3 regions of the Eubacterium maltosivorans genome follow, and region 3 is predicted to be linked to each of the others. Evidence: riboswitches for the same ligand, from Rfam matches in the RefSeq annotation. Region 3 holds a riboswitch; each other region holds the start of a gene.

Region 1 (10,690 bases), 420 kb from region 3:
GCTTGCAGACTGTGACATTAAGTGGAAGGATGAAGCCGCAGTGACGGTAGTTCTTGCCTCCGGCGGATACCCGGGACCTTACAAAAAGGGGCTTGAAATCACCGGAATCGAGGATGTGGAAGGCTGTGAAGTATTTCACGCCGGAACAGCGCTCAAGGATGGCAAGCTGGTAACATCCGGTGGACGCGTCCTCTGTGTTTCCGCCCTGGGTGAAGACCGTGAGGCAGCGAGAGCCAAGGTTTACAGCCAGATGGACAAAATCAAATTTGACGGCGCACGCTACCGGACCGATATTGCAAAAATGGATTGATAACAGTATAATAAAGGCACGCAATGGTATTTTGCGTGCCTTTTTTTGAATAATCTGGAGGAAAGTGTCGTGTGGAGTAAATTAAAAAAGAATATTGCACTTGGGATATTTATCGCTGTTTTGGGCGCAGTGGTTGGAGCGGTTGTATGGTTTCTGCTGTGGCTGATGAATCTGGGCATTGACTTTTTCTGGACATGGCTGCCCGGAAAGTTTAATATCCCAATCTATAATCTGGTGATCTGCGGTGTCGGCGGGCTGCTTGTGGGGCTTTTGCAGACAAAGTTCGGTCCCTGTCCCAGTGAGCTCAGTGAAGACATGGCGGCCATCAAACAGGGCAAACGCCTGCCCTACGATAATCTGCCGGTCATCGCGGTCTGTGCGCTGGTACCTCTCATTTTTGGCGGCAGCCTCGGACCCGAAGCCGGACTGACCGGTGTGATCGCCGGTCTGTGTTTTTGGCTGGCTGACCGCTTTAAGTATGCCTATGAGGAAGTGGAAGACCTGGCGCAGGTCGGGATCGCTGCCACACTGGGGGTTATCTTTCACGCGCCACTCTTTGGTTTTGTAAATCAGGTTGAGGACGAAAAGGGCGGGCAGGCCATCCCTAAAAATTCAAAGATTCTATTGTATTTTATCGCAATCTTTGCCGGCTTCGGTATTTATATTCTGCTTTCAGGATTGTTTGGCGGCGGTATGGGGCTTGGCCGTTTTGGGCACATCACCGTCGGGCGCAATGAGCTTCTGGCAATGCTGCCCCTTGCCCTTGTGGGTGCACTCTGCGGTATTCTGTATTTTTATTTTGCCAAGGGTGTCAAGGTGATAACCGCTCCTCTTGAAAAACACAAGGTACTTCTGGGAATCATCGGCGGTTTGGTTTTAGGCGGTGTTGGAATGCTGCTGCCCTTTACCATGTTTGCAGGCGAGCACCAGATGGGCGAAATGATGGAAATCTGGCAGACCCTGCCCATAGGGCTGCTGTTTTTAACAGGGATTGTCAAGCTTTTGATGATTAATATCTGTATCGGCACTGGCTGGCGTGGTGGGAATATTTTCCCCATTATCTTCTCTGCGGTCTGCATCGGCTATGGCTTTGCCGCTGTTTTTCCAATGGTCGACGCGACCTTCTGCGTGGCTGTGGTAACTGCAGCAGTGGCTGGCGCCATTATGCGCAAGCCCATTGCGGTTGTCATGCTGCTGATCATCTGCTTTCCAGTGGATGCCATTATCCCCATGTGCGTGGGCGCCATCATTGCGGCGTCCATTCCCCTGCCTAAGCTATTTAGACAGATGGCTGACGCTCAGGGAGAATAAAAGAACACATAAAAAACACTCCGCTTTTGCAGAAAAGGGAGTGTTTTTTAGTGGTTCGTATTATTCGCTTCTTTTACGTTTGATCAGGGCGATCACACCGATGAGGATCCCGCCGCCAGCAAACAAGCCGATGATAGAAGGAATCATCCAGGCTGGAACGTCTCCGTTCATCAGGGCAGCCTGACGGATACTGGTATCCGGGTTGGTGCCTGTGACAGTGGCGGCCAGCTTCTTAATCACATTGCCGTCTCCGCTGCCACCGTCATTGTAGGTCTGGGTGGTGCCAGCGCCTTCGTTTGAATCCAGTGCTTTCACTTCGATTTCGCAGGTTGCAGTTTTACCATTGGCTGTTGTTGCGGTAACGGATGCGGTACCCTCTTTGATGGCCGTAACCTTGCCGTTTTCATCAACTGTTACGATGCTTGGGTCACTGGAGCTCCAGGTAACATCGGCATTGGTGGCATTTGCAGGCTTGACAGTTGCTTTTAAAGTGGTGGTGGCATCCGGCTGAATTTTCAGATAGTCATTGGACAGCTTGACATCAGTTGCTGCTACCGGGGTTTTGACAGCTGCGTAGTAGCTGAAATGCGGTGCTTCAAAGGATACGGTTTTGCTGTCTTTGTCTGCTACAGCATTGTCAACGACATTTATTTCATCCTTACTGTCATCAAAATGAACGATTTTGATATCGCCATTGTCCTTGTATTTTTCATTCAGATCAAGTTCAACGGAAACAGTTCCGCCTTCTGGCTGTTTTTCTTGGTTTGTAGTCCTGTCAACGGCTTTAATATCGAGAATTTCCAGAATCTCGGCTTCTGGATCCAGTTTGTTTTTCACAGCCTGATCCGCTTTATTTTTAACTTCATCGCTGACAGATGAAACCTTTAACTCGGCATCTGGCAGAACCTTACTGTCTGCGGAGACCTTTACCTGTGTTCCGTCCACATCCGCGGTTGTCTCGACTTTTTCAGGCTGAGGCGTGGGTTCAGGAGTCGGCTGGACGGTTGGCTCAGGAGTTGGCTGAGCAGTTGGTTCGGGAGTTGGCTGAACGGTTGGTTCAGGAGTTGGCTGAGGTGTAGGTTCAGGAGTTGGCACTGCAGTTGGCTGAGGTGTGGGTTCAGGAGTTGGTTCTGGAGTTGGTTCTGGAGTCGGCTGAGGGGTTGGCTGAGGATCTGCATTGTCTAACAGGTAAATATAACCCAAGAAATTGCCGCCCATGCTGTTGGCATTGTCATAGTCCATATAAAAATCACGATAGCTCCAGCCAGAGTTGGAGGTGACAACCTCATTGCCGTTGACTTCCTCGACAACAGCGACATGACCGCACCAGCCATTGGTTAATGAGCCGTCCCACACCGCAATGGCACCTACAGCAGGCTCTGACCCGTAGGCAAAACCACCGCGTCCTTCGTCATAAAGCTCTTTATTATCAGACCAGAAATATTTTGCGTTGCTTCGGAAACTGCCCCATCCATTTGGATTGCTGTTTACCTGGTTATTTGGAAGCGGATAACCCAGAATTTCGTAGGCGCGGCCCCAGGCGTAGTAGGTACAGTTACCTCCTGTTAAAGGATTTAACTCAAACGGATTTCCACTGGACCGGCTGTAAGGATAAGAATAGTAGTCCGGTTTTTCAGTCCTTGGTGAGAATTCCGCAGCCTTTACGGTCGGTGCAAACTGCAGCGAATAGGCAAACAATAGGCAGACGCATAAAAGCGAAGGAACAAATTTGTGAATAAACTTCTTCATGCTGTGATTCTCCTTCTAAAATGATTTTGTTAAACATAATACTGTAAAATGATGAAGATCAGTTAACTGTTTGTAGAAAATATTATACCGTATTTCATACCATATTTCCTTAAAATGTAACGAATTCTTAAAGGAGAAAATCCAATTGTAACAGAATTGCAAACAAAAAATATAGTCATTGCTTTTTAAGTTTTCAATAAGAGGCGTTGATTAAAACAAAAGTTAATTTCAAAAGTTGAATGCCTAATATTCCTGGGAACGGAGGATTTTATTGTGATAAACGACAAAGCCGCACAGGGCGGTCAGAATACCAGTGGCAATAATGATCAGCCGCACATCGATCATATCGGCTAAAGGGCCAAAAACGGTCATGCCAATCGGAAATGCTGTGGCTGCCATAATCTGGACAAGGCTGAAAACACGGCCCTGCATGGCTTCTTCCACCCGTTCCTGAAGCAGGACAGTGATGGGCGCGGTGATAAAGGGAACAGTTAGGCCCACAAAGAGCATAAAGCCTAAAAAGACAAGAAAAAATGGTGAGAAGCCCAGCCCAATGCAGAAGACACCGCACAGGGTGCTGAAAACCATGATGGTGGTTACACGGCTTTTAAAACCACCCCAGGCAGCAATGATGAGCCCGCCGATCATGGCCCCGACACTGTAAATGATTTCGTTGGCTGTCAGATACCATACCTCCTCGCCAAAGGTTCTGGCAATGAGGAGAGGCGTCAAAAAAGCGGTAGGAGTGACTAAGAACATGAGCAACGCATAAAAAATCAGCAGTACTTTGATAAAGGGATGCCGGTAAGCATAGAGAATACCGGTTTTTAAATCGGATATGGTGCCTGTGTTCTTGGCAGACTGGGCTCGTTCGTGAGGTGGAATTTTCAAAAAGGAAAGCAGTGAAATGCCAATGATGGCAGTGACAACGTCAATGAAGAAGGTTGACTCGACAGACACAGTGGCCAAAAGGGCGCCGCTGACTGCTGGCGCCACAATCATGGTCATGTTCTGGAGGCTCCCATTAAAGCCAGTGACACGCATAAGCATACTTTTGGGTGTAATCTGCGGAATGAGCGCATTGACAGTGGGGGTCTGGATTCCAGTACCCACTGAGCGGACAGCCGATACCAAAAAAATAATCCACAGCTCCCGGTAACCCATGAAAAAACTGAAAGCCAGACCCAGTGTGGACAGGGCAACCAGAGCATCGGCGCAGATAATCAGGTTTTTCCGGTTATAGCGGTCTGCCCACACACCGGCAAAGAGGGAAATCAGTACCTGTGGAATAAAGGTGACGAGTGTGGAAATGGTCAGCATGATCCCTGAGGTGGTGGTCAGGGTGACGTACCAGATAATGGCATACTGAGTAAGGGAGGATCCGAGCAGGGAAATGGTCTGGCTGGTTAAAAAGAGGATGATCCGTTTTTTCCAAGCTTTGTCGCGGGTACTGGTTTGTTGGTTCATTACTTCCTCCTTTGGGCTTCTGCCCTTTAATTTAAGGTGATGAAATCCTGAATGACCGGATTATCCGATGCTTTAAAATCTTCAACACTGCCGTGAAAGAGGAGGCTGCCGGAATCGATAAAGCTCAGAGTGTCACAGATACGGTAAGCCTGGCTTGGGTTATGGGTAATGATGATAACAGTCAGCCCGGCCTCACGGTTTCTTTTGATCAGCGCAGCCTCAATAATTTTCAGGCTCTGAGGGTCGATGTTGGCGGTGGGCTCGTCTAAGAGCAGTGTATCCGGTGAAAAGGATAAGGCCCTGGCCAGAGCTGTTTTCTGTGATTCGCCGCCGGAAAGCTTTTTCGCGTTTTGTTTTGCAAGCTCTTCGATTTTAAATTCCCGCAGCAGTCCCTCAACGATGGGGGCTGCCGATGCTTTGGCATATTTGCGTATTTTTAGGGGATAGGCGATATTGTCATAGACAGACATGGCAAAAAGATAGGGTGTATGGCTGGCATAGGTCAGCTTTTTCAGCACGGCTTCATCACCAGTGCGGCCATTATAGGTGATGGCGCCGCTGGTGGGCGTGAGAAGCCCGGCAACAGATTTCATCAGGGTGGTTTTCCCTGATCCGTTTGGGCCTAAAATTCCGTGGATTTTTCCGGATTCAAGGCACAGGCTGTCCAGTGACAAGACTGTTTTTCCATGATAAATTTTCGTGAGTTTTTCAATCGCGATTTGCATAAGGGTCTCCTACCATATATTTGTAAAGGATCGAATTGGTCACAAAGGAGATGACCAGCAGAATAATACCCATGGCGATGGAAACCGCGTATTCGCCCATGTTATTGTTCATGGCAATGAAGGTGGTCATGACCCGCGTGTAGTTTTTAATGTTGCCCCCCACGATCATCACAGCGCCAACCTCAGATACAGCCCGTCCAAAGCCGGTGACCAGTGCGATCATGATGCTGGCCTTAAGCTCCCGGATCAGCAGGAAGAGAATATCCCGGCCGCCGGCCCCAAGGGTTTTTCCCATGGTCACCACAACCTGGCCGTTGACGGTGGTGTCGTTAAACACAATGCCCATGATAATCGGGGTGACGAGGATCACCTGGGCGATGATCATGGCAGTGGGCGTGTACATAAGCTTTAGATGCCCCAACGGACCGGATCGGGCCAGCACCAGTGAGGTGAACAGGCCGATGATGACCGGCGGAAAAGACATAAAGGTGTAAAGCAGCCGGGATACGATCCGCTTTCCCCTGAATTCCTTGATGCCAAGCAGGATGCCCAGGGGCACGCCGAGAACTGTGGAATAAATGGTGGAGGAGAAGGATACGTATAAAGAAAGCCCGACAATCTGGTAGATTTCCGGATCTCCGGAAATCAGCAGATGGAAAGCCTCAATGAAGCCGTTGATAATATAATCCATAAGAAACCTCGTCAGTCTGTCAATTCAAAATCAGCGCCCGAAGAACGGACGCTGATAAATTCTGGATTCAGTTAATGCTTATTTGCTGGCGTTTGGCACAAAGGTCGCTTCGCCGTTAATCTTGTAGTTTGAGATTTCCTGCTGTACGGCGTCGCTTAAAATCCATTCCTGGAATTTTTTTGCGCCGTCAGTGTTCAGCTCAGCGCTGACCTTGTCAGGATTGACGACGATAACGCCATACTGGTTATACAGGTTATCGTCCTTTTCGACAACAACCTCAAGATCCAGATTATCTTTCATGTTTAACCAGGTAGCGCGGTCAGACAGGGTGTAGGCTAATTTTTCATTGGCCATTTTCAGGGTGTCGCCCATGCCGGAACCGGATTCGATGTACCAGGGCTGTCCTGCCGGGGTAACGCCTGCCTTTTCCCACAGGCCCAGTTCTTTGGTGTGCGTACCGGATTTGTCGCCTCTGGATACAAATTCAGACTGGGTTTCAGCAATGGTCTGGAAAGCTTTTACCGCATCGTTTGGAGCGACTTCCTTCAGTTTGGCCGGGTCATCCTTGCTGCCCAGAACGATGAAGTCATTGTACATAACGTCAAAACGTTCAAGGCCGTAACCGTCTTTCACAAACTGTTCTTCCTGTGATTTGGCGTGAACCAGAAGAATATCCGCTTCACCGTTTTTGCCCATCTCAATGGCTTTACCGGTGCCAACTGCCACAACCTTTACGGCAATGCCGGTTTCTTCTTCAAACTTGGGCAGAAGCACATCCAGCAGACCGCTGTCCTGTGTGCTGGTGGTGGTGGCCATAATAATTTCACCGTTGGAGCCTGGCTCCAGCTTTTCGGTTTTAGCAGTATTGCTGCTGCATCCTGCCAGGCCGATAACCATGGTCATAGTCAGCAGTGCTGCTAAGACCAGCGTCAATTTCTTTTTCATTTCTCTTCCTCCTTGATAATGAAAATTAAATATATAAAAGAATAATCTTCTATACCATTGTAATTTGTGAGGAGGAAATAAACGCAGTGCGCACGTTTATCATCTATCCTTCTCACAATGGAAAGCACAGCCGTTTCCCGCCGCACTCTATCGATTTTGAATCCATGGTTTGACTTTAGGATAAAAAATTCGGATAGATAAATCTATAAAACGATTTCGATATGACTATTTTAACAGAAAATGGCGGAAAATTCAAGCGGCAGTACTAATTGACAAGGGCTGTCAGGCGTGCTAGGATTAATCTGTTGGAAAAACAAAGGGATTAGAACAATATTGAGGAGTAAAAAATGAAGGAAATACATATTTGTATTGGCAGCGCCTGCCATGTCAAAGGTTCCTACCAGGTGGTGCAGCGCTTTAAGGAACTGGTGGCTGAACGGGGACTCGAGAATGAAGTAGAGCTGATGGGGACTTTCTGCCTGGACGCCTGCAGCGATGGGGTAGCAGTTAAGGTTGATGAGCATATTTATACGGTTAAGCCAGAGGGCGTTGACCAGCTGTTTGATCAGATAATGGAGGGAAACAATGGGTGTCATTAATTTCACGAAAGCAAGCTGCCGGAATTGCTACAAATGTATCCGATACTGCCCGGTAAAGGCCATTAAGCTGATGGATAACCAGGCCCAGATCGTTGAAGACCTGTGCATTGGCTGCGGCAACTGTTTTCGGATTTGTCCGCAAAATGCCAAATATGTGGCCAGCGATGTGGCCAGCATTAAGCAGTGGCTGGAGGAGGGACCCGTGGTTCTGAGCCTTGCGCCGTCCTTTCCCGCCGGATTTAATACAGATGACCCGCTGCAGGTACTAAGCGGCCTCCGGGCTCTGGGATTCACAGTGATTGAGGAGACTGCGATTGGGGCAGAGCAGGTCTCAAAATACTATGCCAAGGATTACTGGGGGACAAAACGCCATGTGATCACGACCTCCTGCCCGACGGTTAACATGATGATCGAAAAATACTATCCCGATGTGGTGGAATACCTGAGCGAGGTGGTTTCCCCCATGACTGCCCACGGCATGATGCTGAAGGAAAAATACCCCAATGCCAAAATTGTGTTTGCGGGGCCCTGCATCTCTAAAAAAATGGAGGCCGTTGATTCGGCTAACCCGATTATTGACGGGGTGCTGACCTTTGATGAGCTGGATGTGTGGTTTAAGGAAGAAGGCATTGAGGTGTGCGATATGCCTGCAGGCAGCTTTGACGCGGCAGGCTGTAATGTCGCGCGGTTTTATCCGCTGGCCGGCGGTGTAGAAAAGACCAGCATACCAGGCGTGCAGGGCGTCCGGCGGGTCATAAAAATTGACGGCCTCAAAAACTGCCGTGATTTTCTGGATGATATCAGTAAGCTGGAGGGCCAGTACTGGATTGAGATGAACGCCTGTGTCGAGGGCTGTATCAACGGCCCAGGCAATACCCACAGCCCTCTGGTCAAGTATGAGCGGATCGAGCGCGTGACGGATTACATTAATAATAATGCCCGGAAAGACCCGGAAACGCCTGAACAGGTGCCGGATTTTGGTCGCGGCTTTTCATCTGAAAAGAAGAATCTCTTTGCGGGTGTGCCGGAGGAAGCCATTGAAGAAATCCTGCGGCAGACAGGTAAGTTTACCCCCAAGGATGAGCTGAACTGCGGTACCTGCGGCTATGACAGCTGCCGTGAAAAGGCCGCGGCTGTTTACTGCGGCATGGCGGAGCTGGATATGTGCCTGCCCTTTATGCGCAACCGCAATGAGGCCATTTCCAATTTGATCATCGCGTCGACGCCAAACGCCATCGCGGTACTGGACAAGGATTTCAGGATCGTCGATTTTAACGGGGCGGCCGAAAAGCTGTTTAAAACCGCTAAAACCGATGTGCTGCATAAAAATTTTGTAGAAGTTTTTGACTATAACCCATTTAAAAAACTGGACAATGTCGAGGGCAATTATTACAGCGGACGGGGACTTTATGCCCGCGGCAATATCCATTTTATGGAAATTCTGACCTACATACCAGGACAGAAGATGTATATGGGAATATTTGTGGACATCTCCAGAGAAATCAAAAAGGAACGGGCATATCAGAAGATGCAGGAGGAAACCCTGGACATGGCCCAGAAGGTTATCGACAAGCAGATGCGTGTCGCCCATGAAATCGCAGAGCTGCTGGGTGAGACCACTGCCGAGACCAAGGTCACGCTGACCCGGCTGCAAAAGGTTGTAGGAACAAGAGAGGAAGAGGAATAATGGCTTTTTTTGTCGATATTGCCCATGACAGCATCAACAAGCACCATCAGGAGCTGTGCGGCGATAATGTGGAAATCCGCATCAATGATGAGAGCGTGATCGTTGTCCTGGCCGACGGGCTTGGAAGCGGCGTGAAGGCCAATATCCTGGCGACCATGACCTCCACCATTGCGGCGACCATGCTGGAGGATAAGATGTCGCTCAAGGATGTGGTGGAGACGCTGGAGGCCACCCTGCCGGTCTGTCAGGTTCGCAAGCTGGCTTACTCGACCTTTACCATCGTCCAGGTTTACTGGAAGACCCGGAGACTTTATATCGTCGAGTTTGACAACCCACCCATTGTCTACATCCGGGATGGGGAAATTTTAGAGCTTGAGCGCCATCCTATCGAGTTTCAGGGCAAACAGATCTATGAAACCACCATGAAAATTGAGGAGAACGATGTTCTCGGTTTTTTCAGTGACGGTGTAATCCACGCCGGGGTCGGGACGCTGCTCAATTTTGGCTGGCAGTGGGAGGACGCGGCAGACTATCTGCTGGCACGTACCTATGATGAAAAGATGATTACGTCAAAGGATATCTCCATGCGGATGATTGAGACCTGTAATGATTTGTATGGCGGCGAGCCCGGCGACGACACAACGGTTGTGGTGATGAAGGCCGAGGAACACCAGTATGTGACGCTGTTTTCAGGTCCGCCTCTGGATCGTACAAAGGATCAGATGATCAAAGAAATTCTGGACGAGGCCAAGGGAACAAAGGTGGTGTGCGGAGGCACCGCCAGCAATATTGTATCCCGGGAGTACGACGAGAAAATTGACATTGATCTTGAGACCATGTCGGAACGGGTGCCGCCGGTCGGCCGGATGAAGTCCATCGATCTCGTGACCGAAGGGGTACTGACCATTCAGGAAACCGTCAATATCATTGAAGATTACATCTACAAGCGCCGGGGCCATGAGGTTTTTGAAGGAAACAACGGCGCGTCCATTCTGGCAGACCTGCTGGTGAATCACTGCACCCATCTCGATCTGATTCTGGGCAACTCCATCAATCCAGCCCACCAGAACCCGGATTTTCCCGATGCGCTCAGCTCTAAGTGGAAGATCACTCAGCGGCTTATTAACCTGCTTAAGGAGCTCAACAAATCCATCAATATTGTGTATGTATAAACTGCCGGCCTGCGGGCCGGCTTGTTTAAGTTGT
Region 2 (10,690 bases), 850 kb from region 3:
CCCAGGGTTACAGGTCAGGTTTGCGAGAATATTTTTGATAGGCGCTACTTCGTAAGGATTGGCGCTGTCTGCTGAAAACAGGACATTTGTCGGCCGTTTCATGCCATTTTTGTCATAGCTGATATCTCTTACCAAATCTGCTCTGAGGGCACCGTCCTCCTCCAGCTTATATTCTATCCGGAAGCCTGCCGGCGTTTCTCCCTCTGGCACATCAAAGGTGTCGATGACCTTTTTAAATTCGTCGGTCACGCCGACGGATTTCACGTATGGCTTTAATGCCTGAAAGGTCTCAAAAGCGATGGGCCGGTCGGCCACTCTGCTGATATAAGCCTTTTCGCTGTCAATGAATGTGACGTCTGTTTTCTTGAATGTGTTTAAACTGCATTTAATCTCCATGTCTCTCTCCTTATGCTAAATTATGAATGTAAGTTTCAATGGTCTCTGTAAGCTTATCCGCGCTTAAACCATAGTAATCTAAAAGCTCACGGTACGGCCCTGTCTGAGTAGAACCCGCCTCAATGCCCAGTACATGTACTGGTGCATGATGCGGCATGTCTGAAAGAAGCTCCAGCACACTGCTTCCAAAGCCGCCAGTGGTGATGTGCTCCTCTACCGTACACATAAGCCGGCAGTTTTTATACGCGTTACGGATCAGCTTTTTATCCAGTGGTTTAACGGTTGTAAAATTCAGCACCTTGACCTTATAGCCCTTTTCTGCCAGCCGCTGTCCTGCTTCCAGCGCATCAATACTCAGCGTCCCTGTAACCAGAATGACCACATCGTCGCCGGTGTCCAGAAGGCTCTCCCCCTTGCCGATTTCAAAGCTGCGCTTTTCCGGATCTACTGGCATTTCCATGGCGTTTCGCGGCATCCGGATATAAACAGGACCTTTACACGCCACAGCCTTTCTGAGCGACATTTCTACCTCATAGCCATCGCCAGGATTAAAAATCACCATATTCGGCACTGTTTTTAAAATCGCTATATCCTCCAGCGCCTGGTGGGTAGAGCCCAAATTAGAATGAGACAGACCACTGCTTGAACCAATAATCTTTACGTTCATGTTAGAGTAGCCCACATCATTTCGGATCTGTTCAAAGCACCGCATGCTGATAAAGGGAGCGATGGCTGATACCACCGGCACTCTGCCGGATTCCGCCAGGCCGGCGCAAATGCCGATGGCGTCCTGCTCGCTGATCCCAACCTCTAAATACTGTAAGGGCAGCGCGTCTTTAAAAGAGTTCATGCCGGAACCGGCGCCGGAATCACAGGATATGGCCATAACGCGTTCGTCTGTTTTTCCAATTTCCAGAAGCACTTCGCCGAAGACATCTCTTGGATTCAATTTTGTTTCTGCCATTATGACCACCCCTTTGCTTTCTGATAGTTGTGTAAATCTACCAATGCCTGTCTGGCCTCCTCCGAATCTCTTCCCGGATTCCAGTGATGATATTTCACGTTGTTTTCCGCAAAAGACATTCCCTTGCTTTTGATGGTATTGGCAATCACCATCGTCGGCTTGCCGGCCTGAGCGGGTGTCCGTTCAAAAATTTCTAACATTGCCGCCACATCGTGGCCATCTACAACCTCTACTGCCCATCCGAAGCTTTTATATTTTTCCGCAAGATCTGCACTGTTAAGCACCTCTTTTGTTGTGCCGTTGATCTGCAGGCCGTTCCGGTCAATAATGGCAACCAGATTGTCAAGCTTATGGTGCGCTGCAAACATTGCCGCTTCCCAGTTAGAGCCTTCTCCCTGCTCACCGTCGCCCATGAGCACAAATACTCGGTTGTCATGGCTTTTAAGCTTTGCGTCCAGAGCCATACCGCAGCCAATTGGCAGCCCATGTCCCAGAGCTCCGGAACTGAAATCCACCCCCCGGAACTTCTTCATATCCGGATGTCCTGGCACGATTGTCCCTAAATGATTATAGCTATGCAGTACCCGCTCACTCTCAAATCCCTTTTCAATCAGCGCCGCGTACAGCGCCAGGCATTTATGCCCCGCGCTCAGGATAAGACGGTCTCTTTTTTCCCATTTGGGTTTGTTAACATCAACCTTCATCACCCCAAAGTACAGTGTCGCCAAAATGTCCGTACAGGATAGGGACGGTCCGGCATGACCATCACCATTCTCTATAATGGTTTTTACAATATCATTTCGGATATTAAACGCCTTTCTCTCAATTAATTCGATTTTATCCACAAGTAATTCCCCCTCGGTCATCATTAGTGGTCATGACCAGTTAAGACTAGTATAGTTGTACTGTAACCGTTTGTCAAGCTTTTTTAATCCTCTTAAATTGTCTATATTTTAACGATTTTAACTGGTCATACTCTCCCAAGACGTAGTCTGGTGCTTTTCCTTTTAACCCGTCATGGTATAAATTTTTATGGAAACCTGCCTTAAGCATTAAGCTTTTTATTAAGAAAAGAGGACTGGCAAGCTTTGCCAGTCCTCTCAAAAATTTTTATTTAGCAGCAGCAATCCAGATCATTGCCGCATTTACAATTTGACATTTTCTTCTGCATGATGGTTTTAACCAGCTCCTCCTGTGTCAATCCCGACCAGTCCAAAAGCTCTTTATTGGATGGATACTCACCACTCTTGACGATTTTGCCATCCAGCATCACTGCCGGCAGGGCTTCTACACCCTTTTCATCCATAAGCTGCCTGAGCTCAGGTTTTTCCTTATAGAGCGAGGGCTCCTGCATAGGGTTATAACGGATAATGTCTTTTCCCGCTATTTTCAGATTCTCTACCATCGTGGTAATCCGCATGTATTCTTTATTGCCCATAGGTTCACACTCTCCGGCATAGCATTGGATATCCGGATCGAAAATTTCTATATGATGCATCATTATGACACCTGCTTTCGTTTTTCTTTCTAGATACCCCAAAGCAACAGGCCGAAACGCTTTCTGAGTGTTCTTAAGACATACCGTTTCTACCAAGCATTTCCTCAAGCTTATTGAGAGGAAAAGGCGGGCTTGTCAGTGGCTTGACAGCAATCGACAGCAGCAGCGCCGGATTGTCGTCTGCCGCAATACGATTTGAACTGAACGTACCACACAGTCGGCATCTGTGGATGATCGCCCACTCGCCGTTTTTCCGAACCCAGACGCCCACTGGCTCCATGACACCGCGGCACAAGGAGGCGCGGTCTCCTGGCCTGTTATCAACATGAAGGCTCGACAGACACCTGGGACAATGATTCCTGTGCCCACTGCCTGCTCCTTCTGGCGCAACAGGCGCTCCGCACACCTTACACACAAAACTTTCTGCACAGGCTGTATGTCTGTAGTCTGGCTGCGGCTTCATCTTAGCCGTCCTGCCGCCCATGCCTTGATAAGCGTCGTACCTCTCTCTTTCAATGCGCCCCTCCCGAAGCGCCTGTATCACAGCACAGCCTTCCTCGTGCGTGTGTGTGCAGCTGCTGAACCTGCACATATCGGTCAGACGGGCAATTTCCGGAAACACAATATTTTTTTCTTCCTCTGTAACTGCCTGCAGCGCAAAATCGCGGAAGCCCGGCGTATCGATCAGCCAGGTGTTCTGAGGGCCGGTTTCCATCTGGCTGCTGTGTGTAGCTGGAAGCTTTTCCGGTATTTTTTCCTCCTTCGAAAGACTGTTCAAAATTTTATGGATTATGGTCGACTTTCCGCAGGCCCGGTCACCGACGACCACACCTGTTTTGTTTGACACTTCCGCGGTCATCGCCATAAACTCAGCCTGATCTGATCCTGTAAAGACAAAGTCTGCAGTTTGCCTGTAAAGGCTTATTTTTTTCTCAAGCAGCTCCTTTTCACTTTCGCCGACCAGATCCCATCTGCTGATCAAAATAATTATTTTGATTCCAGCCCGCCTGGCCGTGATAATGGCTGACTCCAGATAACCCGCCTGATGTCTGAAATAATCGGCTGTCACAACAGCCAAAAGATAGTGGATATTGGCAGCTATCAGTATCACTTCTCCTTTAGAACGCCGACTTCCTCTGAAAACGGCCGTTTCTCTTGGCATTACTTCTGATAATTTATACGCTTTGTTATCTGCGGGACTTATTGTCACACGATCTCCAACCACCAGCGCATTTTTCCTTGAAACCAGTGCCTGCGGCAGCAGGCAGGTCACAAGCCTATCTCCTGCCAGAACCTGTGCCTGCTTGTTCATTATTTTTACAACGGTTGCCTCTGTTTTTTCAGTTTCTGTATTTTGTATCTGAATTTTTTCCTTTAATTTTTTCTTTTTCATCTGTTTTCTCCAATCTGTTTTCATCAAATACGCCTTTTCCACAAAAACATTATACTTGCTATTCTATCTGCACAGCAACCGCCTTTATTTTTCTGAAATAAAAAAGCGCCGCAGGGTTTTTAGCTGCGGCGCTCTTATCACTGGTTTTCCAGCTTAAATTTCGCAATAATTTTCTGTATACTTTTGGGTGACAGGAAATAAATCTCCGAAAGACTTGCAACGGACATACCTTCAGTATGCTGCCTGTAAATTTCCTGGTTCCTCAGAAGTGTTTCCTGTTTTCGATTGGTGTTCTGCCCCCAACCTTTTCTGTTTGTCTCTTTTCGAGGCACATAGATATATTCTCCATCAATATAATTCTGAATTTTGTCAACAAGTTCTTTTGGCAGCACATCGCCTGCCTTGATATAGCTCATTATGCTCCTCCTAATTTATTTTTTAGGATTAAGCAAGGGCTATACACCTATCATTATTCTGATGCTGTGCGATAGCCCCTGCTACGCACAACGATCCGATGCGTACTTCATAAATCGTTTCCTTTCGTCATAAACTTGAATACAAAAAACCCGCGGCCAACATACCACATCTCTAAAGATGCAGAACGCTCCTGCGGGCAGTATAAATCAAATATAAAACCGTACAACCGCCAACGCCGCCGCACAGCCATGATTCGATATATTGAAGCAGTCTGTCTGGTATGTTTTTAAAAAAAGGCAGCAAAACAAAAGGGATCCCTTCCTCATCGCTGTACCTTTTCAACTGTATTTAGTTGAAAACCATGTAAACAGACAAAACCGACATCAACACACCTCTTTCAATTATTTTTCTAAATTATAACATTCGTGCATTTTATTGTCAAAGAGCCTTAAATTTTAGCGGCAATACACGCCATTCGCTCTGCCTCCTCCACATAGACCAGATGCAGAGCTGTGCGGTACACCGCACTCAGGGTTTCTTCACTCAGTATATCGCCCACTGTACCTGTTATCATGTGACCGTCCCGGTCCAGAATGCCTGCCTTTCCCTCCAGCAAAATCGGCTGATCCGGATTATGGGTTGTCATGATAACCGCGTAGTCACGGCCGCACAGCTTTTTGATGAGCCGCATAATATTCAATTGGTTGCCGTAATCCAGCGCCGAGGTCGGTTCATCAAAAAGAATAATTTCAGGCTGCTGGACAATGGCTCTGGCAATACACGCCTGCTGCTTTTCACCACCGCTGATCTGAGTGCACAGACGGTGCGCGAGGTGTTCAATGCCGAGCAGCGCAATGGTTTCATCTACAATTTCGTAGTCTTTTTTCTTTGGTGTTACCAGCATTCCCACGTGCGCGGCTCTTCCCATAGCGATGTAGTCCCTGACAGAATAGCCGTAGGTTATCTCCGTGGTCTGGGGCACATAGGCAATTTTAAAAGCTGTTTCCCTGGAGCTCATCTTATCCAGAGGCACGCCGTCCACCAATATCTTGCCGGTTGTCAGGGGCGTCAGATTTGCCAGGGAATTAAGAAGTGTGGACTTACCCGCGCCGTTTGGCCCGAGAATGGTAAAAATCTCTCCCTTTTCCAGTGTGAACGAAATATCTGTAAAGACATTTTCCCTTGTGGGATAGGAAAACCCTGCTCTTTTCACTTCCAGTAATGCCATATCACTCACTCATCCTTTGCTTGATCAATACCCAGGTAAAGAAAGGCGCTCCGATAAAGCCGGTCAAAATACCAAGGGGAAGCTCTCCTCCGGTAAGCGTCCGGGCCAGGGTATCAATGATGATCAGAAATCCGGCGCTGAGCAATGTGGTAACTGGCAGCAGCCGCACGTTGTTACTGCCCACTACCATTCTCCCCAGATGCGGCATTACAAGCCCGATCCATCCAATGGTTCCACTCATACACACCGCCGAAGCCGTCAGCACAGTAGAGCAGATAATGGCAATTCCTCTCTCAAAACGCAGGTTAACGCCCAGAGATCGCGCCTCATTGTCCCCGAGAGATAAAATATTAATCCGCCACCGCATAATGATAAGTACTGCGCCGCTGATGATCATAATCGGCGCAATTGCCATAAGTGTGGGATAGGTAACCTTCGCGATGCTTCCCAGCTGCCAATAAGTCATATCAGGCAGCTGAGTATCGGTATCTGCTATGTATTTTGTCAGGCCAATGATCGAATTCATAAACCCGCCTACTATAACGCCGGCCAGCACCAGCATCATGGTCGAATTACGGTGCATCAGCTTTGGAATGGAGGTGGTGACAAAAACTGTTAAAAGTCCGCCGGCAAAGGCCAGCACCTGTGTCATCCCACTTCCCAGGCCCATCAGGATCGCAACAGCCGCGCCCACACAGGCTCCGGCAGAAACGCCCAGAAGGTCCGGCGATACCAGAGGGTTTTTAAACATTCCCTGATAGGTGGCCCCTGCCAATGCCAGGGAGCCGCCGACTAAAACAGCTGCCAGCACACGTGGCAGTCTCAGGTTGATAATGACGTCATACATTGTCTTATCCCAGGTTGGTGTGATGGGAAAAACCTGTGACAGCAGTATTTTGACAGCTTGTATTACCGGAACATGATAACGCCCTACGCACAGTGCTGTTAAAATAAGGGCGATAACAATAATCGCTGCCAGTGCCAAAACCAAGCCCAGCGGCCTGTCTTCCGGATTTTTCACCCTATTTTCTTTTATATCTCTCGCCATACAATTTTGTCCTTTTATTTTCAAAAAAGCCGCCGGGCAATCGGCGGCTTTGACTGTTTATTCTTTCACATTATTTCTTTATGCCCCTTAATCCGGCTTAGCGTCCGTCCGGAGCATTTTTGCCAGCTAAAATCGCATCCGCATATTCATCTGAAAGATCATAGCCTAAATAATCTTTGTAGAAGGAAATGGTTTCCTTCTTCATGTCGATGTCTTCAAATTTATCAGGGTATAAGGTTTTAGCTGCCCAAAGCACCTGCAGTGCAGACTCAGAGCCAAAACGGTCCCACTGGAAAGTTCCCTGTGGGTTACGGTAAACCTTACCGTCCTGAACTGCTTTCAGGTTTGCCAGTGAGGCGTCGCTCATCAGGGCGTCATAGGCGTCTGCCTGTCCTGTTCCGCCCACAATGATCACATCCGGGTTAATACTGAGGAACTGCTCTGGTGTAATCTCCTTGCTCATTCCCTGAAGAATCCCATCAGTGGATAATTTACCACCAGCCATAGTCAGCCATTCTTCCTGCATTGTACCGTTTCCGGTGGTTTTGTAAGGGCTTGTGCCGCTCTGTCCATCGACATAGTGTACAACCGGCTTGTCTTCATCTTTTACGTCTTTTAAGCGGTCCTGAACCAGCTTAATGTTTTTTTCCAGGTATTCAACGTATTTGTCTGCCCGTTCCTTTTCACTGGTTCCCAGGGCCTCGCCGGTTTTTAAGACAGATTCTTTTAAACCGTCATAATTATTGAACATCATACACGCAGCATTAAGTCCGGCAGCGCGGTAGGCTTCGGCATCCTCATCACTAGAGGTAATGACCAGATCCGGCTTCAGGTTTAACAGTTCTTCAGCGGTCACGTCGCCATTCCCACCAACAGTCTGTTTTTCCATAATGGCTGGATTAACGATCTGCATCCAGGTAAAGCTTGGTTTTTGCAAAGTGGCCATGTAGGCGGTCTGTTTGTCCTGCGCTCCAAGCGCAATCATAATCTGGTTGCTCGATGGCCAGAGGTTAATGACCGATTTCACTTCTGCCGGAACCGTTACCTCCGCACCTGACATATCGGTAATGGTGCGGTCTCCCGCCGCATTGTCCGACTTCGCTGTGTCACTGTTGTTTTGTGAACAGCCAGCTGCGGTAAAGCTGAGAAGTACCAGCACCAGTAGTACAGATAGGGCTTTTTTAAATTTTTTCATTTCTCACATCTCCTTCTTTCCCTATAATTTAATATATACAAAACGGGCATATCCCGTTTAAGAATATGCCCGTTTAGTATCAAACAGCTCAATGCATTCTTCTCAAATACGGAAAGCGCAGGCGTTTCCCCCTACACTCATCGGTCCGCAGCCATGGGACTTCCTTTAGGCCTGTGGACTCGAATGCATATTTAATTTTACAACTCCAGTTTTCCCGGTTTCCACCACATGACGTAGGTCTCGGTCTCTCGTCGGAAGGATACACCGCCTCCCGGTAAATCCGTAAGCCACTTATCCACGTTTTTTCTGAAAATTTCTTCCCGGTCCTCCGGTACCGGATGCAGGATTCTCAGATCATTATATGCTGCTTCCCGGCTTTCATAATCGCAGTGGAAGCCATCTGTCACAACTTTAACATTTGGGTTTACACCCATATCATAAAGCAGATTGAAATTCACATTATATCCAAGAAGACGGTTCATTGGAGGCATGGGCTTCAATGTATCGTCCACGCCATAAAACAAAGCGTCATGCACTTCCTTCAAACTGGGGCTTTTGGTCCAGCAGAGAATAAAGACATACTTGTTTGCCAATGCGTTCAGCTTTATAAGATCGACAAGGGCTGTCGTCCGTGACGCAATGACAATATCGTGCTTTTCGACATTCTCGCCAGGCTTCACATCATCCCAATTCAAAAGCCTGGTGGTCAGATTTGACACTCCGGCAGCGTCGGCGTTTTCCCTGCACTTTTCAAGCATTTGCTGCGCCACATCCAGGCTGGTAACACTTTTAGCCATACTGGCGACCGGCACTGAGAGCCTCCCAGGTCCGCATCCTATGTCTAATACCGTGTCTTTCTCTGTAATAATCATAGCATCCAGCTGATTCTGAGTGTACTCTCTTTCCAGCTGCGCCATTTTATTATACATTTGGGCAACCGCACCCCACATTTTAGCAGGGTCAGTATCCATAGGGCCTGCCTTGGCTGCCGGGCGGTTCAATTCTGAAATTGCCGCCCAGTTTACTAAACCATTCATCATTTCACCACATTTCACTGTTTTTTTCGATCTTTATTAAGTCTTCTTTGAAAACAATTACCTTTTAATTCTATCGCGTTTTTTTCAAATTGTCCATACAGTTTCCACTAAAGACAATTTTTTACCCTACTTTTTCAATTTTTTAAACTTCTGTCATTTTCTCCAACGCCTTAATGATCGTTTTGAAAATCTGGTCGTTAGACGGCATACGGTTGGGTGCTCTGTCTCCCTCACTCTCAACAAAAATACATCCATCTTCTTTTAAAGTCCGAATATTACGCTGTACACTGGGCTTGCCGTACATCATCGGATTGATATTATTGGCAAACACAATAGGGGCTGTGGTGGATAAAATAGTTGTAGTCAGTAAATTGTCAGCGATGCCGTTGGCCGCTTTGCCAATGGTATTGGCTGAAGCCGGAGCAATCAACAGTAAATCAGACTGGTCTGAGGTTTTGTGGTCAGGGTCCCATACCTTTGGCTCTTCAAACTGGTCGATTTCAACTGGATTCCCTGAGGCGCGCCGCAGCGGAAGCGGCGTAATAAAATTAAGGGCATTCGGGGTCAGGATAACCTTTACCTCTGCTTTTTCATTTCGCAGCATCCGGATAAGCCCGGGAATCTGGTCAACCGGGGTGCATGCCGTAATCCCAATGGTTATGTTTTTTCCAATCAACATTTTTCTTTTCTCCTGTAAACATTTAAATTTTCTCATTTATTATAGCACAAATAAAACCGAAGACGTAAGACGTTCTCAATTTTATATAAAAGCACCCTTTCTGATGCGAAAAAGTGCTTTTTTTATTATTCTCATTTACTCTTTATTTTTACGAAGGTATGCATAATTGTAAACACAAGGGACGATTATGGCGCCACCGATAATATTGCCGAGGGTAACAGGCAGCAGATTGTCAATAAACATCTGACCCCAGCTGACATCTGCCCCCAGGAAAATTCCAAGCGGAATATAAGTCATATTGGCAACGCTGTGTTCAAAACCCGCAAAAACGAAAAGCATAATCGGAAACCAGATCGCAAAAATTTTACCAATCATATCCTTTGACCCGGCCTGCATCCAGCACGCTAAAACCACTAACATATTACATAGAATCCCGCGGATAAGCGCTGCTGAAAAAGGCATCCCAACCTTTGCCTGTGCAACAGCCATCGCTTTGTCCAGCACTGCGTCTGCATAAAGGCCGCTTTTTGCCAAAATAAAAGCTAAAAGGATCGAGCCGATCAGATTGCCGATATAAACTACGACCCAGTTAGTCAGCATACCCTTGATGGTAATTTTTTTATCCATCAGAGCCAGTGTCATCAGGTTGTTGCCCGTAAACAGCTCCGCACCGCATAATATAACCATCATCAAGCCTGCCGGGAAAACCGAAGCGCCAATAAACTTAGCGATCATGGCCTCACCCAGTGCGCCTTTGCCAATGCCTGTGGCCAGCAAAAAGCCATGGGCGCCAAAACCAATAAAAATACCCGCAAAAATGCCGAGAACCAGCATT
Region 3 (10,690 bases):
TTTATGGTTCCCGCCCTGTTTATTTTTGGTTTCCATCTGGATCTCTCGGTTTTTATTGAGTTTAAAAATCTGGCAAATATTTTATTCCTGGGCTTTGGCGCATCAGCGCTCTGCTTTGTCACCTGGAACCTGGCCGTTAAGCTCCTGGGTCCAGTCAAGACCAGTGTATATATTTATATGGTCCCGGTCATTACGGTTGTTACCTCTGTCATTATTCTTCATGAGCACATTACCCTGCCAGCTATTTTGGGCATTGGGCTAACCATTGCCGGCTTGTTTCTTTCAGAAAGCCGTCTTAATTTCAAGCGTCAGAAAATAGTAAATGAAAAGGAGAAGCTGCGCAGCTAAGCACGCAGCTCCTCCTTTTCTGTGTCAGCGTCAGCATTCAACTTTGATCTGCTCCATAACCTTGCCAATGGCGTCGTGGATCGCCAGGGAAGCTTCTGATTCTCTGGCAGTGGCGTCCTTATTGATAACCACCAGATTCTTTCCTCTAAAATAGTCAATAAAACTGGCTGCCGGATAAACGACCAAAGATGTTCCGCCGATAATCAGCGTATCCGCCTCACTGATTGCCTGCACGGCTTTCTGGATAGTATCTGAGTCAAGAGCCTCTTCATAAAGCACTACGTCTGGCTTGATCATTCCCCCGCAGGCGTCGCATTTTGGCACTCCATCCGCATTTTTAACATAGGCGGCGTCAAAAAACTTCCCACATTTTTGACAGTAATTGCGATGAATACTGCCGTGCAGCTCATAAACCGTCCTGCTACCTGCTGCCTGGTGCAGACCGTCGATATTTTGTGTCACCACAGCTTTAAGCTTTCCACATTTTTCAAGCTCTGCCAGCTTCATATGGGCAGCGTTTGGCTTAGCGTCCAAAAACATCATTTTGTTTTTATAAAAATCATAAAAGGCTTCTGTATGGTTTACGAAAAAGCTGTGGCTTACCACTTGTTCAGGCGGATAGCGGTACTCCTGCATATAAAGACCATTACTGCTGCGAAAATCAGGAATCCCACTTTCTGTTGAGACACCCGCTCCGCCAAAAAATACAATGCTTTTGCCCTCATCAATAATTTTCTGCAATTGTTCAATCTGTTCCATGGCTAAAACCTCTTTTTATTTTTAGTATATCACACTTTATGATAAAAAAATCAATCATTTCTACTAAAAGAGTGATAAACCATCCTTCTCTACTGTATAAGGATCTTGAAATATGGTATAATAACAACATTTTTAAAATCCAATTTTTCTTTCAGGAGAATTTTTTATGAAAAAACAAACCATTGGCTTTGCCGCCCTGGCAATGCTGCAAAAAATATTAAGCCTGTCCTGTTTTTTAGTTGCAGCCGGGACTCTGGGCTGTATACGCGGCTGGATCTATTTTATTTTATATCTGATTATCATGGCTGGCACACTGGCTGTCCTGTTACACCGCAACCCAACCGCTCTGTCGTTTCCAGAAAAAAATGCAGAGAAAGCTTCCGGGATCGATATCACCCTTCGCAATTTTTGCAGTCCTTTGTCTTTTTACGGCATTTACATCGTTGCCGGGCTGGAAACACGGTTCCATTGGTCCTCGGTACCTCAGCCGGTTGTGGCTGCCGGACTTGTTCTCAGCGCTGTCGCCAACCTGCTGATGTCCTGGGCGCTGCTTTCAAACAAGTACTATGAAGCGGACACGCCGATGCTGAAGGATGCTCAGCCCGTAGTCTGTAGCAGTGGTCCCTACCGTTTTGTAAGACATCCCGGCTACCTCTTTATGAGCTTCTGGGCCGTCACTGTCGGGATGATTTTTGGGTGGGCCACTGGTATTGTGTCCGCGGTCATAGTCCTTCTGCTGATCCTGCGAACCTATTATGAGGATCAATCGCTGCTGGCCTCTTTCCCCGGCTATGTACGCTATGCCCAACAGGTAAAATACCGATTAATCCCATTTATCTGGTAAACCTAAAACCTGTATACTGACCGATTAGTTACAGTGTAATGTCATTTTTATCTTCATAGAGCGGCAGAATAAGCCGCATTGAGAACAAACCGTTTTCCGCTTTATATTTTAACAATCCGCCATAACGCCTGGCAAATGCCGAGATGCTCTGTGTACCAATACCATGATCCTTTTCCCGCGTCACCGGATAGCCTGTCTTCGCATCAAACAATATCTTTCCCGTGTAGGTATTGGTAATTTCAATAAACAGCTGCGATCCTACCGGGGAACAAACAATGCTGATTCTCCGTTCATCAACGCTGCTGATTTGATGACAGGCGTTAATGGCGTTCTCGATACCATTGGCGAAAACCAGGGATATTTCCTCTCCGCTGATAGGCAGTGTTTCTGGGAGATCAACTCTTATGCACACCTTAATACCCGCATTTTCAGCCATCTGCCCATAAACGGACAACACAGCGTTCAACACCTCATCCTCGCAGTGATAAACCGCTGGGCGGCTGATCTTCTCAATGGTATTATTCATGGAAGACAGGAGGGCCAGCGCCTCATCATCACGCCCTGCTTTGATACACACAGTTAACGCATTGGTAAGATGCCGGAGATCGTGCTGGAAAATTCTGAGATGCTCCTCGCTCTCAGCAATGGCCTGTATGTGTTTTTTTAAGGATGTCATCTGAAGCTGCATGGCGGAAAGCTCCCTTGTACTCTGAAAATAGCTGCTCTGCTGCTTGAGGATTGTGTAGATGGTTCCATTGTACAAAACAATAGCGACACAAAGGCCAATAGCTGCCGGAATGTTTTCTGGCCGTTCATTTAAAGGCGCAGGGTAAGAAGCGACATTTAAGAATGAAAGCAGCAGGCAAATGGGAATCAACGATAAGCGTATCCAGCCTGTTTGTAGTTGTCCGAGTGTCTCAAGAAGCGGCCTTCGGATAAATTTTATAATTACCAACGCCAGTATCATAAAAATTAATATCTGGTTTAAAAGCTCTCCAACGCCATCTGGCATATAAGGTGCCAGGATACCGCAGAACAGGTCCTGGATCGCCACAAAGGTACATGACAAAAGAAAGGAAAAAAAGGTCCTCGCGTCATTATAACGGGAAAGGATAATGACAAATCCCGCAGCGATAATGATATGCAGCAGACGAAACTCCAAATCACTCAAGCCGTAGGGCAGTCTGAGCTCCATTAAAATATCAAGAATAATAACCCCAAGTATCCCGGCTCCAGTGATCAGAAAGGTTTTTGTTTTTGAAAAACGCCAGTTCGACAAAAGCAGGAAGTAGACAATGCCAAAGGGCGCAGTGATAATGATTTTCAATAAACTGAGTGCATCCATGTCTGTTACCTCCCCTCACTTTTGATTCTATTATAACGAAAAAATACACAAGATGCAAAGTGAATTCGTCGTTAAATTCAACCGATATTTAAAATGGTCATACCATCTGCCCTTTAGAAGGTGGTGTATGCCTTCACCCCATCAAAAAAACGGTGGCCAGAACGCCACCGTTTTTTCTGTTTTTTATTTTGCTTTTCCCTGCTCAGCCACTTTTTTCATTCGTGTTTCAATAATGGATTGGTCTCCCAGGTAGTAATGGTCAGTCATATTAAAGCCATCGTCGAATTCATAAATCAAAGGAATACCGGTTGGGATATTGACACCCATGATCTCATCCTCCGACAGGTTTTCAAAATATTTAACCAGCGCGCGGATCGAGTTTCCGTGGGCTACCAGCAGAACGCGTTTGCCCTCAAGCATATCCTTTTTTATCACATTTTCATAATAAGGGATAACGCGAGTGATCGTATCCTTCAGGCTTTCTGCCAAAGGCAGCTCGCTTTTTTCCACATTTCGATACTGCTCCTGCAGCTGTGGATTTCTGGGGTCATCCGGTTCCAGAGCCGGTGGACGGACGTCAAAGGATCGGCGCCAGATTTTGACCTGTTCCTCTCCGTATTTCTCTGCTGTCTCGGCCTTATTCAGCCCTTGCAAAGCGCCATAATGGCGTTCGTTAAGCTTCCAGTCCTTTATGACTGGCAGCCAGGCCCGGTCCATGGTATCCAAAACCACGTTTAAGGTATCCACCGCTCTTTTTAAAAAAGAGGTGTAACAGATATCAAAATCGTAGTCCTTTCCTTTTAGCATATTGCCAGCGTCTGCGGCTTCTTTAATACCTTTATTCGATAAAATTACGTCCGTCCATCCTGTAAACAGGTTCAGGCGGTTCCATTCACTTTCACCATGTCTTAAAAGTACAAGCTTCATCTTTATCATCTCCTGTTCTTTTAAAATTTTATACCCAAAAATTTCTGGAAATTGCATATTTTTCAAAAATGATTCTTTTTTATACTTAATTTTTTTGTAACTAAGATTCATTCCCATCTTTATCTAAATTTTACTTTAGAATCAAGTTGAAGTCCCTGCTGTTATCAACTATAATTGACATACAGGCAATAAAACACCTGTTTGATGATAATAATATCTGAGAGGGAGAGCTAATATTATGAGATTAATTACCCGTTCTGATTTCGATGGCCTTGTCTGTGGCGCGCTGCTCAAGGAAGCCGGAATCATTGACCACTGGAAATTTGCCCATCCTAAAGACTTGCAGGATGGCCTGGTAGAGGTCAACGAAGATGACTGTCTGGCAAATGTCCCTTTTGTGGAGGGCTGCGGCCTTTGGTTTGACCATCATTCCAGTGAGTTTGAGCGCAACCAGCTTGAAGGCAAATATAAAGGTGAAAGCCGTATCACGCCATCCTGTGCGAGAATCATTTACGAATACTATGGCGGTGAGGAACGCTTTTCACATTTCAATGAAATGCTGGCCGCCGTCGACAAGGTGGACTCTGGCAATTTGACTATTGATGAAATTCAAAACCCGGAAGGCTGGATATTGATCGGTTTTCTGATGGACCCCAGAACCGGGCTTGGACGCTGGCGTAATTTTACCATCTCCAACTACCAACTGATGGAAAAGCTCATTGATGCCTGCCGTACCATGTCCACTGATGAGATTCTAAACCTTTCCGACGTTCAGGAGCGTATCGAAGTTTATTTTGAGCAAACCGCCAAGTTTAAGGAAATGGTAAACAAATATACCCGAACCGACGGCGATGTCATCATCTCTGATCTGCGCGGCGTCGACCCTATTTATACGGGGAACCGTTTTCTTATTTACAGTATGTATCCAAAGCAGAATATTTCTGCCTGGATTGTCAGCGGCAAAGGTGGTCTGGGCTGTTCTGTGGCTGTTGGTTATTCGGTCTTAAACCGGACTTCCAACATTGACGTTGGCAGTTTAATGCTGAAATATGGCGGTGGCGGCCATAAGGCTGTCGGCACCTGTCAGTTTAAAGACGAGGAAATTGAAGCGAAGCTCCCTAAGCTGCTGGATGAGCTTGTGAATCCTCAATAAAAATCATCCATCTGCAACCCCGCTTCTGTCACAGGGAGCGGGGAGTTTTATTTTTCTTCTTTAAAACGTTATCAAACCGTGCTATAATGAATTTATATAACAAGCTCTGATGGACTTAACCTAAAAACGGATTGCCCAAAATCATTTGTTCATGGTTTTGCCACGATAGGGTACTGTTGGAAACGGCTTTACCTTCTGTATTTGAAAAGGAGTAAAAAAATGAGAAAAAAACTACTGTGCATGATTCTGGTCCTTACTTTAATTTTAAGTATGACTGCCTGCAGCCCAAAGCAGGAGGACTCGTCCGACAAAGCATCCGGCGAGATTAAAGTCACAGACGCCATCGGACGCGAGGTGACGCTTCCTGCACCAGCGACGAAGGTGGTGGGAACACACAATCCATCCTTAAATACTGCGGTTGTCATTGGCGGCGGTGGCAAATACATTGTCGGATTTGGAAATAAAGATATGGCCCGTGGCCTGTACGAGGAAGTAATCGACGGATATGACGACCTGCCGCAAATCGGTAAGGCCAAGGATATCAATATGGAAACAGTTATGGAGTTGGGCGCAGACCTCGCTATTCTGCCTGAACGTTTCGCCAATCAAGCCGACCAGTTCGCCGAAGTCAATGTCCCGGCAGTTGTTGCTCTCCCCAATGATGAAAGCTTCGACACAGTCACAAACTCTCTAAAAATTGTCGGAAAGGCTCTGGGTGAGGACAAACGCGCGGAAGAAATCACTTCCTTTATCGACGATAAAATCGCCGATGTCAGCAAAAAGGTGGGTTCAGCCTCTGAAAAACCGTCCATTTTATTTTTAGGCGGTTCCAGCCCTCTCACCGTTGCGCCCGACGCCATGATTCAGACCTATATTATCGAAAAGGCCGGCGGTACTAACGCAGTCAGCGGGGTCGATAAAAAAGGGGAGTTCGCCGATGTGAGCATTGAACAGATTGTCGGCTGGAATCCCGATATTATCTGGATACCCTCCTATGCTAAATACAAGGCCGACGATCTTCTGAACGACCCGGCCTGGAGCAGCATTAAAGCCGTACAGGATAAGGCCGTTTATGTCTTTCCATCCTCTCTGGAGCCGTGGGACTACCCCACCGCCTCCTCTGTACTGGGCGTCTGCTGGGCAGCTAATAATCTTCACGGTGATCTTTACAGCTCAGATGATTTTATGAAGGATGTCGATGCCTTCTATCAGATGGTCTACGGCAAAACCTTTACCAAGGAACAGCTTGGGCTTCAATAAGCATTGAGGTCTTCCGGGCTGGCGGGCTGTGCAATTGCCTGCCGGCCCTTTCATTTTATCTGCTATGAAGAACACAAAACATCGACATCTCATTATTGTACTGAGCACCATATTGCTCTCGCTCATGGTTATCGCCTGCTGCGTTGGGCGTTATACAGTTAACCCTCAGGATATGCTTTATGCCATCCAGACTAAAATGACAGGCGAGCCGGGGAATCTGGCCATGGAAAACGTCTTTTTTGTCATTCGGCTGCCCCGTGTCATTGCCGCAGTCAGCATTGGTGCGGTGCTTTCACTCTGCGGCGCGGTCTATCAGGGCATTTTTAAAAACCCACTGGTATCGCCGGACTTGCTCGGTGTCTCCAAGGGCGCCTGTGTAGGCGCGGCTTTTTCAATCCTGCTGGGCGGCGGTATGCTTGCGCGTCAGCTGTCTGCTTTTGCCTTCGGCATCATCGCCATGCTTATGACCATGACCTTTCCAAAGCTCCTGCGCAACCAGAGCAACCTTGTTCTGGTGCTTGCCGGTATCATCACCAGCGGCTTTATGGACTCAATTCTTGGACTTATGAAATTCACTTCTGAAAATGATACGGATCTCGCCGCCATTGTTTTCTGGCAAATGGGCAGTCTGGCCTCCATAAAGGTTCATGAAATTCTTTCTGTGCTGCCTGTGTTCGCTGTTGGCGCGTTTATCCTGCTGAGCCTCTCCTTTCGGATCAACATCCTTTCCTTTGGCGATATTGAAGCCCAGAGCCTTGGGGTTAACGTTAAAAAAATCCGATGGATCATCATCCTGATCGCCAGCCTGCTGACAGCCAGTGCGGTCTGTATCAGCGGAACCATTGCCTGGATTGGGCTGATCATGCCCCATCTCGCAAGGATGCTGGCCGGCTCCGACCATATTAAATCTCTCCCGGTAACCATGCTGATGGGTGGTATTTTTCTTCTTCTCATTGATACCATCGCCCGGACCGCCACCTCTCTGGAAATTCCGCTTTCGGTTTTGACAGGACTCATCGGCGCACCCTTCTTTGCCTGGCTTTTATACCGGCAGAAAGCAAAGGTAAGCTGATGAAGATACAAATTGAAAAGTTGTCCTTCTCCTATGATGAAGCCGCTCCTCTGCTAAAAAATATTGGCTTTACCCTTAACGCTGGGCGGGTAATATCCATTCTAGGACCAAACGGAGCGGGGAAAACAACGCTGCTCAACTGTATTGCAGGCCTTTTTAAGCCCAGGGAGGGTAATATCCTGATTGACGGAAAGAACCTGGAGAAGCTCTCCCACCGGGAGGTTGCCAGAATAATCGGCTATGTGCCACAGATCATTGTCCCTGCCTTTTCCTATTCTGTTTTAGATTATGTGGTGACAGGCTGCGCCCCGCACATCGGTACCTTTGAACGGCCAAAGCAGATTCATTTTGACGCTGCCATGGCTGCGCTGGAGTCGATGGGGATCGCGGCACTCAGAGATAAGCCTTACAACGAAATCAGCGGCGGCGAACGGCAGCAGGTCAGCATTGCGCGAGCTCTGGCTCAAAGGCCGGCTTTTATCCTGATGGATGAGCCCACCGCCCATCTGGACTATGGCAACCAGATTCAGGTTCTTAAGACAATCCGCACCATGGCTTCTCAGGGCTATGGCATTGCGCTGACCACACACAATCCCGACCATGCGCTGCTTCTGGGTGATCAGCTGGCTGTCCTGGAACGGGACGGCACCTTTACCTTTGGCAAATGTAAGGAGGTATTGACGGAGCCCTTTCTTAATCATCTTTACGGCATCGACCTCCGGCTTGAGGAAATTCCTTCTGTTGGCCGCCGGGTCTGCTTTGCACCAAAACTATAAAATGGAGGTTTACCATGAATCCAAAAAAATTACTGGAAGAACAGCTTAAGCTGGAGGAAGCCGGGCGTCCCTACGCAGTCATCACCATCATCCGGGCCAACGGCGCTGTCCCCAGAAAAAGCGGCAAAATGCTGGTAACCGCGGATGGCAACAGCATTGGCACCATTGGCGGCGGCAGCTCGGAGCTTTTGGCCATACAGGACGCTCAGGCATGTATCCGCTATGGCGAAAACGCCGTTAAGGATTATGCCCTGAACAGCGAAAACGGTATGGTCTGTGGCGGCGACTTCTCTGTATTTATTGAGGTTGAAAACCCAAGGCCGCGTCTGCTGCTCTGCGGCGCTGGCCACGTTGGAACTGCCCTTATGAAAGCCGCCCATCTGGCTGGCTTTGATATCACTTTGGTCGATACCCGTGCAGAGGACCAGATCGGAGACGCCATCCTGCTGGCAGATACCTATGTGCCTGTCGAGGACTTCTACAAAGGGATTATGGCACTGACGATTCCCGCTGGAGCCTTTATCGTCATTACTACTTATGGCCATCGTTTTGACAAAGAAGCGTTGGCGGCAGCTCTGACCAAAAAGGCCGCCTATCTTGGAATGATCGGCAGCCGAAAAAAAATCGCAGCGGTTTATGAAAAGCTGCGTTCAGAGGGTTTTACCCATGAGCAGCTGGAAGCAGTTTATGCGCCCATTGGCATGGATATTGGCGGTGAAACCCCTGAGGAGATCGCCATTTCCATTGTCGCTGAAATGCTGGCGGTTAAATACAAACGAAGTGGCGCGCATTTAAAGGATCTCTAATTGATATGTTTATAAATTTACCGGAGACAGGTTCTCCGGTTTTTTATTTTTTGTCCAGAGTCTTTGAGTTGTTTTTGTGAAAGTCCGATTCATTTCAGACTCACTTTTAATTATTTTTTGTAATTTCTTTTTTTTATTTTCTAAACCCCCTTTCAAAACCCTTTTAACACACTATATTTTCGTAATTTTATATTTATTTTGTTTTATGGCACATATCTTGCGTTAACATATTGGCATCAGAGATCTGAAACATTTTTAGAAAGGAAAAGAAACAATGGACCTTAAGAAAAAACGTTATATTCTCATGTTCTTTATGGGAATGCTCTACTCTTCCCAAAACGTCATGCCCTGGTTTTCAACTTACTATTACAAAGCCATGCAGGGGGCCCTCGGCTATACAGATGGCCAGCTTGGAATGCTGATCACGGTTTTTGGTATTATTGCAGTCTTTATGTACATCATCGCCGGTATTCTATCCGACCGTTTTCCACTCAAACCATTGCTGCTTATCTCAAGCTTTGGAACCGGCGCCCTGATCCTGCTGATGGCCACGCTTCCCAGCTATCCTATCATGCTGGCTATTCAGATGGGTTTTGCCATCACTGTTGTCTGCACTTTCTACGGCGCTTTTGTAAAATTCACCCATACCATCGGTGAGGAACACGAGCAGGGGAAAATGTATGGTTTTATGTTTGCCTTTAACGGCCTTTTAGGAATGACTCTTGGCTTCATTGCCTCAGGTATTTACGCAGGCCTCTCTGGGGCCGGCGATGTCGAAGCCTTCCGTTACATGCTTTACCTGTACGCCTTCTTTAATATCCTGCCTGGGATTGTCCTTTTGTTCTTCTACAACGAAAAGCGGGATACTTACCTGACCGAGGAGGATCAGGATGAAAAATTCCAGCTGAAATATCTGGGCGATGTCGTGAAAATGCCCGAGGTCTGGCTGATCGCCTTAATGGGCTGCTGCTCCTACACCTTTAAATGCAGCGCCTCTTATTTCACACCCTATCTGACCGATGCCTTTGCCATTCCGGTGGTCATGATGAACTTTATCGCCATTTTCAGATCTTATGGCGTGCGTATTATCATGAATCCCATCTCAGGTATTTTTATTGATAAGATGAAATCTGCCACCAAGGTCATGACAGTGGACTTCATCCTCGGCATCATCGTTATCGGCATTACGCTGCTACTGCCAGGCAGCCCTTCCTTTGCCATCATCGCGGTTATTCTGCTGCTCATGGTTGCAGCGATCTATAACCTGTCTGTCCCCTGCTGGTATACCCCCATCACAGAAGCCAGAATCCCGAACAAATATTACGGCACCATCGTCGGTATTGTCTCGGCCGTTGCCTTTTCACCCGATGCTTTCTTCTATCTGATCGGCGGCAATATGC

Evidence for each region. A riboswitch is a leader RNA that binds a small molecule or an ion and turns the genes downstream of it on or off. The one in region 3 is predicted to bind molybdenum cofactor.
Region 1: another riboswitch for molybdenum cofactor. It lies ahead of CPZ25_RS08135 (ABC transporter substrate-binding protein); the one in region 3 lies ahead of CPZ25_RS06155 (ABC transporter substrate-binding protein).
Region 2: another riboswitch for molybdenum cofactor. It lies ahead of CPZ25_RS10030 (ABC transporter substrate-binding protein); the one in region 3 lies ahead of CPZ25_RS06155 (ABC transporter substrate-binding protein).

Annotation. Positions count from the first base shown of each region.
Region 1 covers NZ_CP029487.1:1,661,789-1,672,478, reverse strand. Annotated here, with positions in the region: gene purD (phosphoribosylamine--glycine ligase) at 1-310, shown strand, start outside; gene CPZ25_RS08160 (chloride channel protein) at 380-1,621, shown strand; gene CPZ25_RS20420 (Ig-like domain-containing protein) at 1,682-3,370, opposite strand; gene CPZ25_RS08150 (MFS transporter) at 3,614-4,837, opposite strand; gene CPZ25_RS08145 (ABC transporter ATP-binding protein) at 4,864-5,562, opposite strand; gene CPZ25_RS08140 (ABC transporter permease) at 5,546-6,253, opposite strand; gene CPZ25_RS08135 (ABC transporter substrate-binding protein) at 6,332-7,198, opposite strand; molybdenum cofactor riboswitch at 7,288-7,405, opposite strand; gene CPZ25_RS08130 ((2Fe-2S) ferredoxin domain-containing protein) at 7,546-7,797, shown strand; gene CPZ25_RS08125 ([Fe-Fe] hydrogenase large subunit C-terminal domain-containing protein) at 7,784-9,484, shown strand; gene CPZ25_RS08120 (PP2C family protein-serine/threonine phosphatase) at 9,484-10,656, shown strand.
Region 2 covers NZ_CP029487.1:2,093,039-2,103,728, forward strand. Annotated here, with positions in the region: gene CPZ25_RS09990 (transaldolase family protein) at 1-396, opposite strand, end outside; gene CPZ25_RS09995 (transketolase family protein) at 407-1,360, opposite strand; gene CPZ25_RS10000 (transketolase) at 1,360-2,205, opposite strand; gene CPZ25_RS10005 (arsenic metallochaperone ArsD family protein) at 2,475-2,861, opposite strand; gene rsgA (ribosome small subunit-dependent GTPase A) at 2,932-4,251, opposite strand; gene CPZ25_RS10015 (CD3324 family protein) at 4,389-4,667, opposite strand; gene CPZ25_RS10020 (ABC transporter ATP-binding protein) at 5,117-5,896, opposite strand; gene CPZ25_RS10025 (FecCD family ABC transporter permease) at 5,898-6,944, opposite strand; gene CPZ25_RS10030 (ABC transporter substrate-binding protein) at 7,042-8,139, opposite strand; molybdenum cofactor riboswitch at 8,219-8,336, opposite strand; gene CPZ25_RS10035 (class I SAM-dependent methyltransferase) at 8,337-9,179, opposite strand; gene CPZ25_RS10040 (flavoprotein) at 9,319-9,855, opposite strand; gene CPZ25_RS10045 (formate/nitrite transporter family protein) at 9,991-10,690, opposite strand, start outside.
Region 3 covers NZ_CP029487.1:1,243,181-1,253,870, forward strand. Annotated here, with positions in the region: gene CPZ25_RS06125 (DMT family transporter) at 1-348, shown strand, start outside; gene CPZ25_RS06130 (NAD-dependent protein deacylase) at 379-1,107, opposite strand; gene CPZ25_RS06135 (methyltransferase family protein) at 1,274-1,951, shown strand; gene CPZ25_RS06140 (sensor histidine kinase) at 1,980-3,296, opposite strand; gene gpmA (2,3-diphosphoglycerate-dependent phosphoglycerate mutase) at 3,480-4,223, opposite strand; gene CPZ25_RS06150 (DHH family phosphoesterase) at 4,462-5,376, shown strand; molybdenum cofactor riboswitch at 5,469-5,604, shown strand; gene CPZ25_RS06155 (ABC transporter substrate-binding protein) at 5,596-6,636, shown strand; gene CPZ25_RS06160 (FecCD family ABC transporter permease) at 6,701-7,708, shown strand; gene CPZ25_RS06165 (ABC transporter ATP-binding protein) at 7,708-8,484, shown strand; gene CPZ25_RS06170 (XdhC family protein) at 8,499-9,290, shown strand; gene CPZ25_RS06175 (MFS transporter) at 9,565-10,690, shown strand, end outside.